Candidatus Chlorohelix allophototropha: one gene and its partner. The protein of the gene in region 2 interacts with the protein of the main gene of each other region in a pairwise test. Links are inferred from orthologs where the notes say so. Each region holds a gene or a part of one and is shown on either strand. Other genes may lie near its edges.

The links.
Region 1: the proteins of leuS (region 2) and ligA interact in binary tests that used the Escherichia coli proteins (3 or more experiments, as listed by UniProt). The link is inferred for Candidatus Chlorohelix allophototropha from one-to-one orthologs.

What each region holds. Positions count from the first base shown.
Region 1 is NZ_CP128399.1:87,011-92,814, reverse strand. Bases 1,498-4,397 are described here. They hold ligA (NAD-dependent DNA ligase LigA), read right to left. Parts: upstream 4,019-4,397; coding sequence 1,976-4,018; downstream 1,498-1,975. Other genes in these bases: dnaN (DNA polymerase III subunit beta), read right to left, coding at 4,096-4,397; OZ401_RS00415 (hypothetical protein), read right to left, coding at 1,648-1,875. Outside these bases: OZ401_RS00425 (ParA family protein), read right to left, coding at 1-254; OZ401_RS00420 (DUF4349 domain-containing protein), read right to left, coding at 465-1,430; more of dnaN, read right to left, coding at 4,398-5,250; OZ401_RS00400 (tetratricopeptide repeat protein), read left to right, coding at 5,464-5,804. UniProt on the Escherichia coli protein: DNA ligase that catalyzes the formation of phosphodiester linkages between 5'-phosphoryl and 3'-hydroxyl groups in double-stranded DNA using NAD as a coenzyme and as the energy source for the reaction.
Region 2 is NZ_CP128399.1:254,798-260,835, reverse strand. Bases 1,719-4,852 are described here. They hold leuS (leucine--tRNA ligase), read right to left. Parts: upstream 4,474-4,852; coding sequence 1,963-4,473; downstream 1,719-1,962. Other genes in these bases: OZ401_RS01155 (GNAT family N-acetyltransferase), read right to left, coding at 4,477-4,852; OZ401_RS01165 (GNAT family N-acetyltransferase), read left to right, coding at 1,719-1,874. In the rest of the region: OZ401_RS01170 (glycosyltransferase family 39 protein), read left to right, coding at 1-1,143; more of OZ401_RS01165, read left to right, coding at 1,179-1,718; more of OZ401_RS01155, read right to left, coding at 4,853-5,064; OZ401_RS01145 (arsinothricin resistance N-acetyltransferase ArsN1 family A), read right to left, coding at 5,561-6,038.

The DNA.
Region 1 (5,804 bases), 170 kb from region 2 along the record:
AGTTCCAGCCTTTCCCTACCAGAAGCCAGTATTGCTTGAGTAGCGGTACTTTCGCCCACCAGCACCTCGTAAAGCGATACTTCCAACTCGCGCTTGTTAATACCAAGACTACCGGTAGCATTCCCCTGTGGGTCACTATCTACCAGCAATATACGGTAGCCTTCGGCAGCCAAACCCGCACTAAGACTTACGGCGGTAGTGGTTTTACCCACACCACCTTTCTGATTCGCAATTGCGATAATTTTGCTCTTCAAAACCTGAAGCTTCTTTATAAATTAAATTATCCTATTAAAGTAGGTTAATTTTAACAGCTTTAAGCCTAAGCCGCAATCTGCTTTCCATAATGTGGATAAATGGGGATATTTTGTGGAAAACGAGAGTCAATTGTGGATAAATAGCTTTATTAGTAAAAGATTAAGGCTGGGCTAAGAATTTTATTTATACTCAGTCCAGCCTTACTCGATTTAATTAGTTTGCTGCGAAGCGAGTGAGCGGAAGCGACGGTAGAATTTCCTGCCGAAGTAGAAGCCCAGTACTAGCAAAGGCACAAGCCAAATGCCATATACCGCGAGGGTTACGGTTACGGTTGCCAGTCCCTGCAAACCACGCAGAGAACCTTCCCACGCATCCGACAAGATTAAGCCGAAGTCCCAGTTATTGCCCACTTTCAATGTAGAGGGTGCGCCTTTAGGCGAAATATTGAGAGTTACCAGCGAATAATCGCTCTTTTTCTGCAAATAGTTCATTCTGCCTTGCCGACGCTCGATTTCGCCGCGAACGTTGGTTAATTCGCGTTGAACCGTCAGCGTTTCATTCACGTTAGTAGCCTTTTTCAGCAAGTCTAACAACTGAGCTTCGGTTGCTTTAAGGTTACGCATTTGCGAGTCCAAATCAACATATTCTTCGGTGACATCCTGGCTGGTAGTATTTTCGCTATCCACTTTATAAGCCAGAGCGCGTAGGCGGGTCATTGTTTCATCAAACGCGCCGGATGGAATCTGCAACACCAAAGTGGCATATGTTTGTTCATTGCGGACAGTAGTATTGCTACTAAATATCGTACCTTGTTGCTGCGCCACCAGCGCCCGAATATCAGCCAGCGTCTTTTCCATATTTTCTACGGTCACATTTAAGGTAGCATTGCGGATTATCATCTTGTCCGTGCTTGTCCCTATATTATAGCTGCCAGAACTTGTAGAGGTTGAGCCGCTAGCATAATCCTGTGCGGGCGCTTTAGCGGCAGAACCGGCGGCAGCAGCGGTGGGTTGCGGCGCATAGCCAATTCCGCTCGAAACCTCATCAAAAACATTTCCTACTCTGGGGCTTGCCATTATACCTATTGCCACTGAACCAACCAGCAGCACAAGCAGCGCGATTGAGCCGAAAAGAAACAGACGACGATGTGAAGAAAAAAAGCTTGAGGATTTCATTTGATTACTCCTGCGTTTACTAATTTGTTGCGAACTCTTCATACCAACACTATCAGTAGGTTTCTACTTAATAAAACGCAGGCTATACAAAAAAATTACGCGAATTACGCCAATTTTCAAAAAATCGGAGAATTTGAATACCGGATAAACTGTTTAAACGTAGCAGAAAACACCGGGGAGGAAACAGCCGGTAAATTGATAAGATGCTAGCAGAAAGTTATTTTGAGCCTTTTTCCTGATTCTCGGAAGGTTGGGGCGTTTCGCCTTCAAGTTCTTGCGCCAGCGCATTCAATTCGGCAGCGCGCTGCTTGAGTTGGCGAAGAGTATCGGGGCGCGAGCGTTGTTCGTATTCATTCCGTAAATCCAGAATCAATTGGGCAAGACGGGCAATTTGCCGCACCTTTACCACAGGGCTATCAGATTTTATAGGTTCGCTATATGCCATTTTTTCTCCAAGATATAATACAATGTTCAGAATAAGCTGAATTCAAATAATCAAAACAATTAACTGCAAAGCTTCTCCAAATTCGCTTTCCTACTACTGCCTAATCCTTGACCAATTTTTCAAATTCTTGCTCAGATAGAATTTTGATTCCGAGCGCCTGAGCTTTTGCGAGTTTACTTCCAGAATCCTCACCCGCAACCACATAGGTTGTATTTTTGCTGACCGAACTGCCCACGGTAGCGCCTTTGCGCTTGAGCAACTCCTCAGCCGATTGCCGAGTATAGTTTAGCAATTTTCCGGTCAAAACAAAGGTCATACCGGAAAAGGGTTTGCTGCTTTTCTCATCGCTATCTTCCGGGTCGCTAGTACGCACCCCGAAAGCTAGCAATTTATCCACCAACGCAACGTTGCGAGCATTGGCAAAAAAATCAACGATACTCTGTGCCGCAACCTTACCCATCCCTTTTATCTCGGCAATTTCATCTATGGTAGCAGCCCTTAGACGCGCAAGGCTCTTAAAGTGCTGTGCCAGCATTTCAGCCGCTTTCTGCCCGATACCCTCAATTCCCAAAGCTGCCAGCAGTTGCGAGAGCGGGCGTTGTTTGCTTTCCTCAATTTGTGCCAACAACTTATCGGCAAGTCTTTCGCCAAAACGCTCAAGGGAGGTCAACTGTTCTTTTTTAAGGCTGTAAATATCGGCAAAGTCGCGGATAAAGCCTTCATCATAGAAACGGTTGGTTATTTTTACGCCCAACCCTTCCATACCCATCGTCTGGGTAAAATGATTAATCCAGTCACGGATGCGGTCAGGGCAATCAAACGAGTTGTTGGTACAATATAAAACCGCGTATTCAGGGTCACGGCGGGTTGGGAAGCCACAACTGGGGCAATTTTTGGGCATCTCGAAGTCGGTTTCATTGCCTGTGCGCCGCTCATCGAGAACCTTCACAATGTTGGGAATCACATCTCCGGCGCGCTTAACCAATACCGTATCGCCGATTTTCAAATGCAAGCGGCGAATCTCATCCTCATTAAAGAGGGTAGCGTTTTGTACAGTAGTACCGCCGATTTGCACCGGCTCAAGTACTGCTTTTGGGGTGATACTACCCGTGCGCCGTACCGATATGGTAATAGCTTTCAAAACGGTAGTAGCTTCTCGCGCCGGAAATTTATAAGCGGTAGCCCAACGCGGGTCGCGCCCTACATAGCCCAACAATTCCTGAGTCTTGAAATCGTTAAGCTTAATCACTGCGCCGTCAATCTCAAAATCGAGCGAGTCGCGGCGTGCCAGCCAATCTCTGACGCAGTTTTCCACTTCTTCAAGAGTTCGGCATAGCTTAATATCTTTGGCGGTGCGAAAGCCAAGTTCCCGAAAATATTCGAGCGCTTGAGTCTGGGTTTGAATTTCCAAGCCATCTTCTATATAACCGAGGTTATATAGAAAGATACTAAGCGGTCGCGAAGCTGAAATGGCAGGGTCTTTTTGGCGTAAAGAACCGGCAGCGCTGTTGCGAGGGTTGGCAAAAAGCTTCTCCCCCTTTTCTGCCAATTCACGATTCAGTGTTTCAAAATCTTTTATAGCCAGATAAACCTCGCCCCTAACTTCAATGCGGCGGGGAACAGGCTTACCCTCTAATTGACGCAACTTGAGCGGCACGCTCTTAATGGTCTTGATATTCAGTGTAATATCTTCGCCAATAGTGCCATCACCCCGCGTTGCGCCACGCACCAACACGCCATCCTCATAGGTAAGCGCAACCGAAAGTCCGTCAATTTTAGGTTCTACTACATATTCAAAGTCAACCTTGCCGGGAAAGAATTTGCGAGCGGCAGTATCCCAACGCACCAAATCTTCCATGCTAAACACATTACTCAAGCTCAACATGGGGTAAGGGTGGCGCACTTTAGCAAAATCGGTCTGAGCGGTAGAAACGCCCACCCGGCGAGTAGGCGAATCATCTGAAATCAGTTCGGGGTGAGATTCCTCTATTTGCTTTAGTTCGCGATATAAAGCGTCATATTCGACATCGCTAATAATTGGGTCATCTAGTATGTAGTAACGGTAATTGTGATATTCAAGCCGATGTATTAGCTCAGCGACCCGCCGCGATAACGCATCTTCATTTTCTGGAGTATGGTTCATCTTTCGTTGCCGTAAAATTAGGGCGCATCACAGCGCCCTTAACCATTTTCTATTTCTTTGAAAATATCTGCAAATTTCTAGCGATTGGCGAGGTGCATCGGCATAATTACGTGGGTGTAATCCTCTTTGCCTACCGGTTTGATAACGCCCGGATTACTAGGAGATTGGAGTTCGATGGCAACCTGCGCGGTGTTTATCGCTCCTAGAACATCGGTTAAATATTTGGCGTTAAAAGCGATCTGGGCGGGCTGTCCCTCTACCGTCGCTTCAAGCTCGTTGCGGTTATCGCCCACTTCAGCCGCATTAGCCGTCAGCATAACGCTACCGGGAGTTATATCCTCGCCCGGAGTAACCGCCATCCGAATTATATTGCCGCCGCTATCCCGCGCAAACAAGCTGGATACCTTAACGGCTTTGAGCAAATCGGCGGTACTAATCAAGGTGCGGGTATCAAACCGTTTGGGGATGATATGCTGGAAATTGGGGAAACTCCCTTCAATCAAGCTGCTGGTAAAATCAATCCCTTGCGCTTTGAACAAAGCCTGACTCCTATTGGCAGTAACGCTGATTTCGATCGGCGAATCATCGTCACTAACAATACGGGAAAGCTCTAACATAGCGCGAGCAGGCAGAATTATACTGAAATTATTGCTTACCGAAGATAGCAAAGAAGCTTCTTTAACCGCAAGTCTGAAACTATCCGCTGCCGCCATAGTGACTTTATCACCGTTAAAACTGGCATAAAGTCCGGTCAATACCGGGCGAGTTTCATCGGTGCTGGCAGCAAAAGCCACCTGACTCACAGCCTCCCGGAAAACATTAGAAGCGATTTCGGCGCTATTGCCGGGATTGGTTACATTTGGTAGGGTTGGGAAATCTTCGGCGGGAATACCCTTTATATTGGCTTCATAACGAGCGCTACGTACATTGAGCGAAAGGGTTTGTTCATCAAGGCTCATATGTACTTGTTCATTGCCGAGGCTGGAAACAAAATCAGAAAGAAGGCGCGCCGGTATAGTGATTTCGCCCGGTTCATCCACACGCGCCGACACCCAGTAGGTTATACTGATTTCAAGATTAGTCGCAGCCAACTTTAACCGCCCGCCATCATCGGTAGTTTCGGTAGCAATCAGAATATGATTTAAAACCGGTAATGTAGTCTTGGTGGAAACGGCACGCCCGACTACCGACAAGCCCTTGCTGAGTTGTTCTTGCAGGCAACTAACCTTCATACTTGGTTTGCTCCTTTTCGACCTAGTTTTCAGAGTATTACGGTATTTTAGAAGATATATTTGGGCTAAATTATAACACAATCCCAGCAAATGAAAATATTTTTCCACAGTTTGTGGAAATATCTGGACAAAAAATTTATTTCAGCCGATTGCAACGCGCTAACGAATAAGCTAAACTTGGAATGCGCCAAAACAAGCGCGAGGGTAGCATAATTGGGAAAAAATGTCTCTGAATTCGATAAATTGCTAAACGAAGGGTATCGTCTATTAGACGAAGCGACGGTTTCGCTTACACCGCAACAGGCAATCCTACACTGCGGGGAAGCTTTGGCAATATTCAAAAAGACACTGGAAATCGCTACCGAAGAGAAAGAACCCTTGCAAGTAGCGCGAAAGGCTTTAGCCGATGCTTACAGCCAACGTGGTCATCAGCAGCGCTATATACATAATTACAAAGAAGCAGTGGCAGATTTGACTCAGGCAATCCGCCTTAATCCCACGCTGGCAGAGGATTATTATTATCGCGCCATGAGTCATCTGAAAAGTGACGACCC
Region 2 (6,038 bases):
GTCTTACTGGCAATCTGGTTCTGGTTGCGGGGTTTGGAAAATTCGCGCTGGTTGGATTGGCTGGGTTTGGGCAGTGTCAGTGCACTGGCTATTATTTATAATTTCACCGGAGCTTTTTACCTAGCGGCTCTTTACCTCTATCCGCTATTTCGTGCCAGATTATATTGGGAAAAAGGAATCCTGTTGCGAATGTGGGGCGCAGGGGCAGGGGCAGGGGTAGTAGCCGGATTTGCCCTATTCCCCAAACTTACCAGTCGGTTAGACGCAATTAAGAATAATTTCTGGATACCAGAGCCTGAGCCACTAATAATACTGCGTACCTTTTTTACTTTTATCTTCGGCGCTGCACCAGCCGATTTATTTATATTGGCTTTCGCGCTTGCTTTCGTATTGCTGGCAATAACTCTCGTTATGGCGATTCCGGCGTGGTGGCGAGAAAGGCGCGATTCCGGGCTGGCACGCACTCTGTGGTTGCTGTTTGCACCGCTTGGGTTGGTAATTCTGGTTTCGCTGGCATTTCAATCGCTCTATTTGGATAAAGCGCTTATCGCCTGCTCGCCGTTTTATTACCTATTACTGGGCTGGGCAATTTTTAAACCGGGTACACAAAAGTGGGGTGGCGCAATTTTAGTGGGTATTCCGTTGGTAATTGCGCTGTTATGGAGTTCCCTCTATCTGCCTGATATTTACAACGGCAAACTGCAACCGTTATATATCGCCCGTTATAATGTTAATCAGATTAACACTTACCTTGCACAGCAACCTGCCGAGGCGGTTGTAACTGCCACCGATATTGCGTGGCTGCCACTGGTTTACTACGGGGCGCAAGCGTTGCCGCCCAAATATTCCCTCTCGGATTACCCTACCCCCAATATTTTTCCGTTGTTAGTAGAAAAATTACATTCCGAAACTATTGCCAGCGCAGATGTAGGTAAACGCTTCAAGCGTTTTTGGGTACTTTTTGAACTATATCAGGGCGATAACCCGCTAGCCGAACCGCGACCGTTGCCGATTGGGTTAGATATACCTTGGGCACATAGCAAAGACTGGCAGGTAAGCTTAATGGCAGACTTCGACCGCAAATATACCCGGGTGCAAGCGGTTGAGCTAGACCGAGTTTTGCTGGTATTATATCAACAGTAAATCCGATTCTGAGCGAAGAGGTAATAGAGAAAGCTATGACCGATTCAACACCCCTGCAAAGGCTTGCTATTGAGCCTGAAGGTATTCTGCTAGATACCTTAAGCTTGACAACTCCGAACGAGGTATTCTACTTCCGGCGGCGTGTACCCGCTTCTTTTATCGAAAAAATGAGCTTGAGCGAAGGCTTGGGTATATTCTTTCGCTATGACCTAGAACGCCAGAAAGCCAATCTGATAAAAATTGCGGGGATGGAGCTTGGCAACGTGGTGCTGGTGCATACTGCAAAAGGTGAAATTGCTGGGTATATCTGTATGCACCCTATAGACGAATACGATCGCTGGTATGGGCTGAATGAAGTGGATATGTCGCCCAACGTGTACGAGTTCGGCGCAATCGAGGTTAGCCGGGAGTGGCGTGGCGTGGGTTTGAGTTATCGTCTTATGCGGGCTGCTTTCGAAGGTGAGGAATGGTTGCGCGACAAAATCGTCACCTCTTACGAGTTCGCATGGCATTGGGATAGCGAAGCAGTGGGCTTGAATCGCTTTGTATATCGCAAAATGCTCAAACGTGTCATCGAATCGGGGGGTTTCGATCAATACGATACAGACGAACCGAATGTCATTATGGACGCTGCCAATATGTTCATGGTACGTATCGGCGACAAGGTGAGCAGCGAGGTTCAGCAAAAATTCTTCTCGCTACTCCAGCGCAATAATCCTTGGGGGTTGTAACTCTTTCAATAAACTGGCTACAACGCCTCTTTGATTTGCAATAAAAAAGAGCGAAGCATCACACTCCGCCCTTCCGTTTTTCTTCTGGTTACAGCACTATATTTACCAGTTTGCCCGGCACGTAGATGATTTTCTTCGGGGTAGCGCCAGAGATGGCTGCCGCGATTTTCGGCGCACTCAGCACCGTCTCTTTAACCTCATCCTCGCCCATATCGGCGGGAATATCAATACGTTCGCGCAACTTACCGTTGATTTGCACCACCAACGTCACCAAGTCATCGGCTGCCAATGCTGCATCGTAGATGGGCAGAGTCTCGATATGAATACTGGTTTCGTGTCCGGTAATTTGCCACAACTCTTCGGTGATATGCGGACTCAATGGAGCCAACAACACCAGCATTGTATTTAACGCCTCACGCCAAGCGGCGCTGGCTTGAACGGCGGGAGTATCCTGCGCCATCTTTATCAAGCCGTTGTTATATTCCATCAAGCCGGACAAGGCAGTGTTAAACTGCCACGACTCCAAATCTTGCAGCACGCGCCGAATCGTCTTGTGTTGCAAACGGCGCACATCCGCTTCGATTTTAGAATCAACGCTACCGCCCTTGTCGAACGCCACCGTATCTGTCACCAGCGCCCATACACGGCTTAGGAAGCGGTAGATTCCCCCAATCTGCATCTCAGTAGTGTCTGTCCAGTTACCGCCCTTATCAAAGGGTCCTAGGAACATCAGGAAGGCACGCACCGCATCCGCCCCGTACTGATTAACCAGCACATCTGGCGCAACCACGTTCCCTTTCGATTTGCTCATCTTCTTACTGTCGCGCAAGATTGTACCTTGATGGAACAGGCGTGTGAAAGGTTCTTCAAAGCTCAGGTAGCCCATATCGTGCAGCGCCATCGTAAAGAAACGTGCGTACAACAGGTGCATAGTGGCGTGTTCCGCCCCGCCGGTGTACTGATCAACCGGCATCCACTTTTTAATCAGGTTCGGCTCAAACGCGCCCCCTTCAAAAATCGGGCTACAATAGCGCAGGAAGTACCAAGAGCTACACATGAAAGTGTCCATCGTGTCAGTTTCGCGCCGCGCCGGACCACCGCATTTAGGGCAGGTGGTGTTCACAAACTCAGGGATGTACTTCAAAGGTGACTCCCCGGTGGGCTTAAATTCCACTTCCTCCGGCAGCAATACCGGCAACTGTTCTTCCGGCACAGGCTGGATACCATCAGTGTCGCAATAGACCATCGGGATAGGCGCACCCCAATATCGCTGGCGGCTGATTAACCAGTCACGCACGCGATAATTGACTTCTGCCTTGCCCCAACCCTCATGCTCGATATGGTCAATAAACTGCTTGACGGTTTCCTGATTATCCGGCAAACCGTTGAACGACCCGCTGTTTACCACATGCCCTTCATGTACCAACGCTTCGCTCATCGAATCTTCGCTCAACTCGCGATCGTCCGGCATATAAACCAAGCGAATAGGTAGATTAAATTTGCGGGCAAACTCAAAGTCACGCTGATCGTGAGCAGGAACCGCCATAATTGCGCCTGTACCGTAACCCATCAGCACATAATCCGAAATCCAAATCGGCACTTTCTCACCCGTGAAAGGACTGATTACGTAACTGCCGATAAACACGCCCGATTTCTCGCGATCGGTGCTTTGCCGCTCAATGTCAGTTTCACCACGTGCTTTCTCGATGTAAGCGTTTACCTCAGTTTGCTTGTCGGGTGTAGTCAGCTTTTCTACCAACGGGTGTTCCGGCGCTAACACAAAGAAGGTGATACCGTACACCGTATCGGGACGAGTGGTAAATATCGGCAAATCGTATTCCTGACCATCCCATCCGGTAGCCTTGAAATTGACACGCGCTCCTTCGCTGCGTCCAATCCAGTTGCGCTGCATCAGCATGGTTTTTTCGGGCCAGCTAACGTCCTTATATTCCAGCAAACGGTCGGCGTAAGCGGTGATACGGAAGAACCATTGCTCCAAATCGCGCTTGTACACCAGCGTACTACAACGCTCACAAGTGCCGTCAGCCAACACCTGTTCGTTCGCCAATACCGTCTGGCAACTCGGACACCAGTTAACTGGCGCTTTGGCGCGATACGCCAAGCCCTTCTCGTACAGCTTTAGGAAGAACCACTCAGTCCATTTGTAATAATCCGGGTTACAGGTAATGACTTCGCGCTGCCAATCCCAAATACCGCCCATCGTTTTCAATTGTGAGCGCATTTTGGCAATATTGGACAAAGTCCATTTGCGCGCATGTACTCCACGCTTTATAGCGGCATTCTCGGCAGGCAAACCGAAAGCATCGAAGCCCAGCGGTTGCATCACATTGTAGCCCTTCATCCGCATCAGACGACCGAACACATCTACCCCGGTGTAGTTGTACCAATGCCCGATATGCAAATCACCGCTAGGATAAGGAAACATCACCAAGTTATAGAATTTAGGGCGGGAATCATCATCAGGGGCGTGATTTGCGCCCGCTTCTTCCCATATTTTTTGCCATTTCGATTCTATATCTGCCGGACGATATACCGGCTTTTCCGCCCTGTTTACTTCAGGTTTTATTTGAGTATCCATAATCTATCTCCGTGAATTCAATTCCAGCATATATTCTTTTACCTCCAACGCTTGCACTATACCGTGCGTTTCGGGGAGGTTGATAGCATAATCGCGATAAAACTGGAAGCCCCGCTGCTGATAGAAGGCAATGGCAGGCTGGTTTTGTGCTGCCACCGTCAACCACAGTCGGGGCGGTCTAAGACCGGATTCAGGGTCAAGACCGCGCAGTATTGCCAGCATTTCATTCAAAAGAGCAGTACCAATGCCGTGCCCCTGCCACTCTGGAAGGAAATAGAGGCGGGTTATTTCGGCATCAGGGTTATAGCCGGGGCGCAACATTACTTCGCAAAAGCCAACCACACCCGAACTTGTGGATTCTGCCACCAAGAACCAGTTATCCTTCCCAGCGCGATTCAAAAAATGTCTCAAAGCCTGATCGGAGTAACTGCGCTTGATAAATATAGCGCGAGTTTCAGGCGGAATTATTTCCGAATAAGTAGCATCCCAGCTTATACGCGCCACATCTCGAACCGCAAGAATATCTGCCTCTGTGGCGTACCGGATGGTGTAATTTATCAAATCTTGTTTTTGTTCGTAATATGTAATCATAATTATAAAAGCAAAAAACGCCCCGTTCCCATAAGCCAGCCTTGACTGCTTAGGGACGAAAGGCGTTTGACCTTGCGCGGTACCACCCTACTTGATAGAGCCTACCCTTTAATAAAAAGATGGAGATGAGGGGGCTCGAACCCCTGACCCCAACACTGCCAGTGTTGTGCTCTCCCAACTGAGCTACATCCCCATGCAAACGTAGAAGGCGCTATCCGCTTGATTCGGCTATAACGGGCTTTCCCGGCGACGGCTACCTGTGTGGTTTACCGCTGCAACTCCCGGACGAGTTCAGCCTTTGCTTGTTTCCTTCCCACCCTCGGAAACTCTCTGTGGTGCGGTGGCTTACTACTTCCGTTCGCAGTTATTAACCTTATTGCGACGGCTTCCCGGCGCATCTAAAATATTATCACAAGCGCATTATTTTTGCAAGCGCAAAATCTGGTTTTTGGCTGAAAGTATAACCCTATGCTTATGATTATGTGAAGTTACTCCGTCAAAGATTTGCCTCAATCAAGCGTTCTACAATCACCACATCACGCCACACACCCTCCAATTTGGCATGTTTTTCGTAAATGCCAACCTCTCTAAACCCTATCGAACGCAATAAGCTAAGGCTGGCATTATTCTCTACAAAAACCCGCGAAACCAATTTCCAGAATCCAGCTTTTGCCGCCTCATATATAAGAGCCTCCAACACCAGTTTACCCGCACCACGTCCCCGTGCTTCACGCGCTACATAAACCGAAAATTCGGCGATACCGGCATAACATTCCCGATTCTTCCGGTAATCTGAGGTAGAAGCGAAACCGATTACTTTTCCAGCCTCTTCTATCACCACGATTGGATGTTGCGCATCAAACCAGCTCAATATATCTTCGGAAGAGCGTGAGCGTGTTTCAAAGGTAGCAATACGATCATCTATACCCTGATTGTAAATCTCGGTGATAGCGTGGGAGTCATTGAGTTGGGCT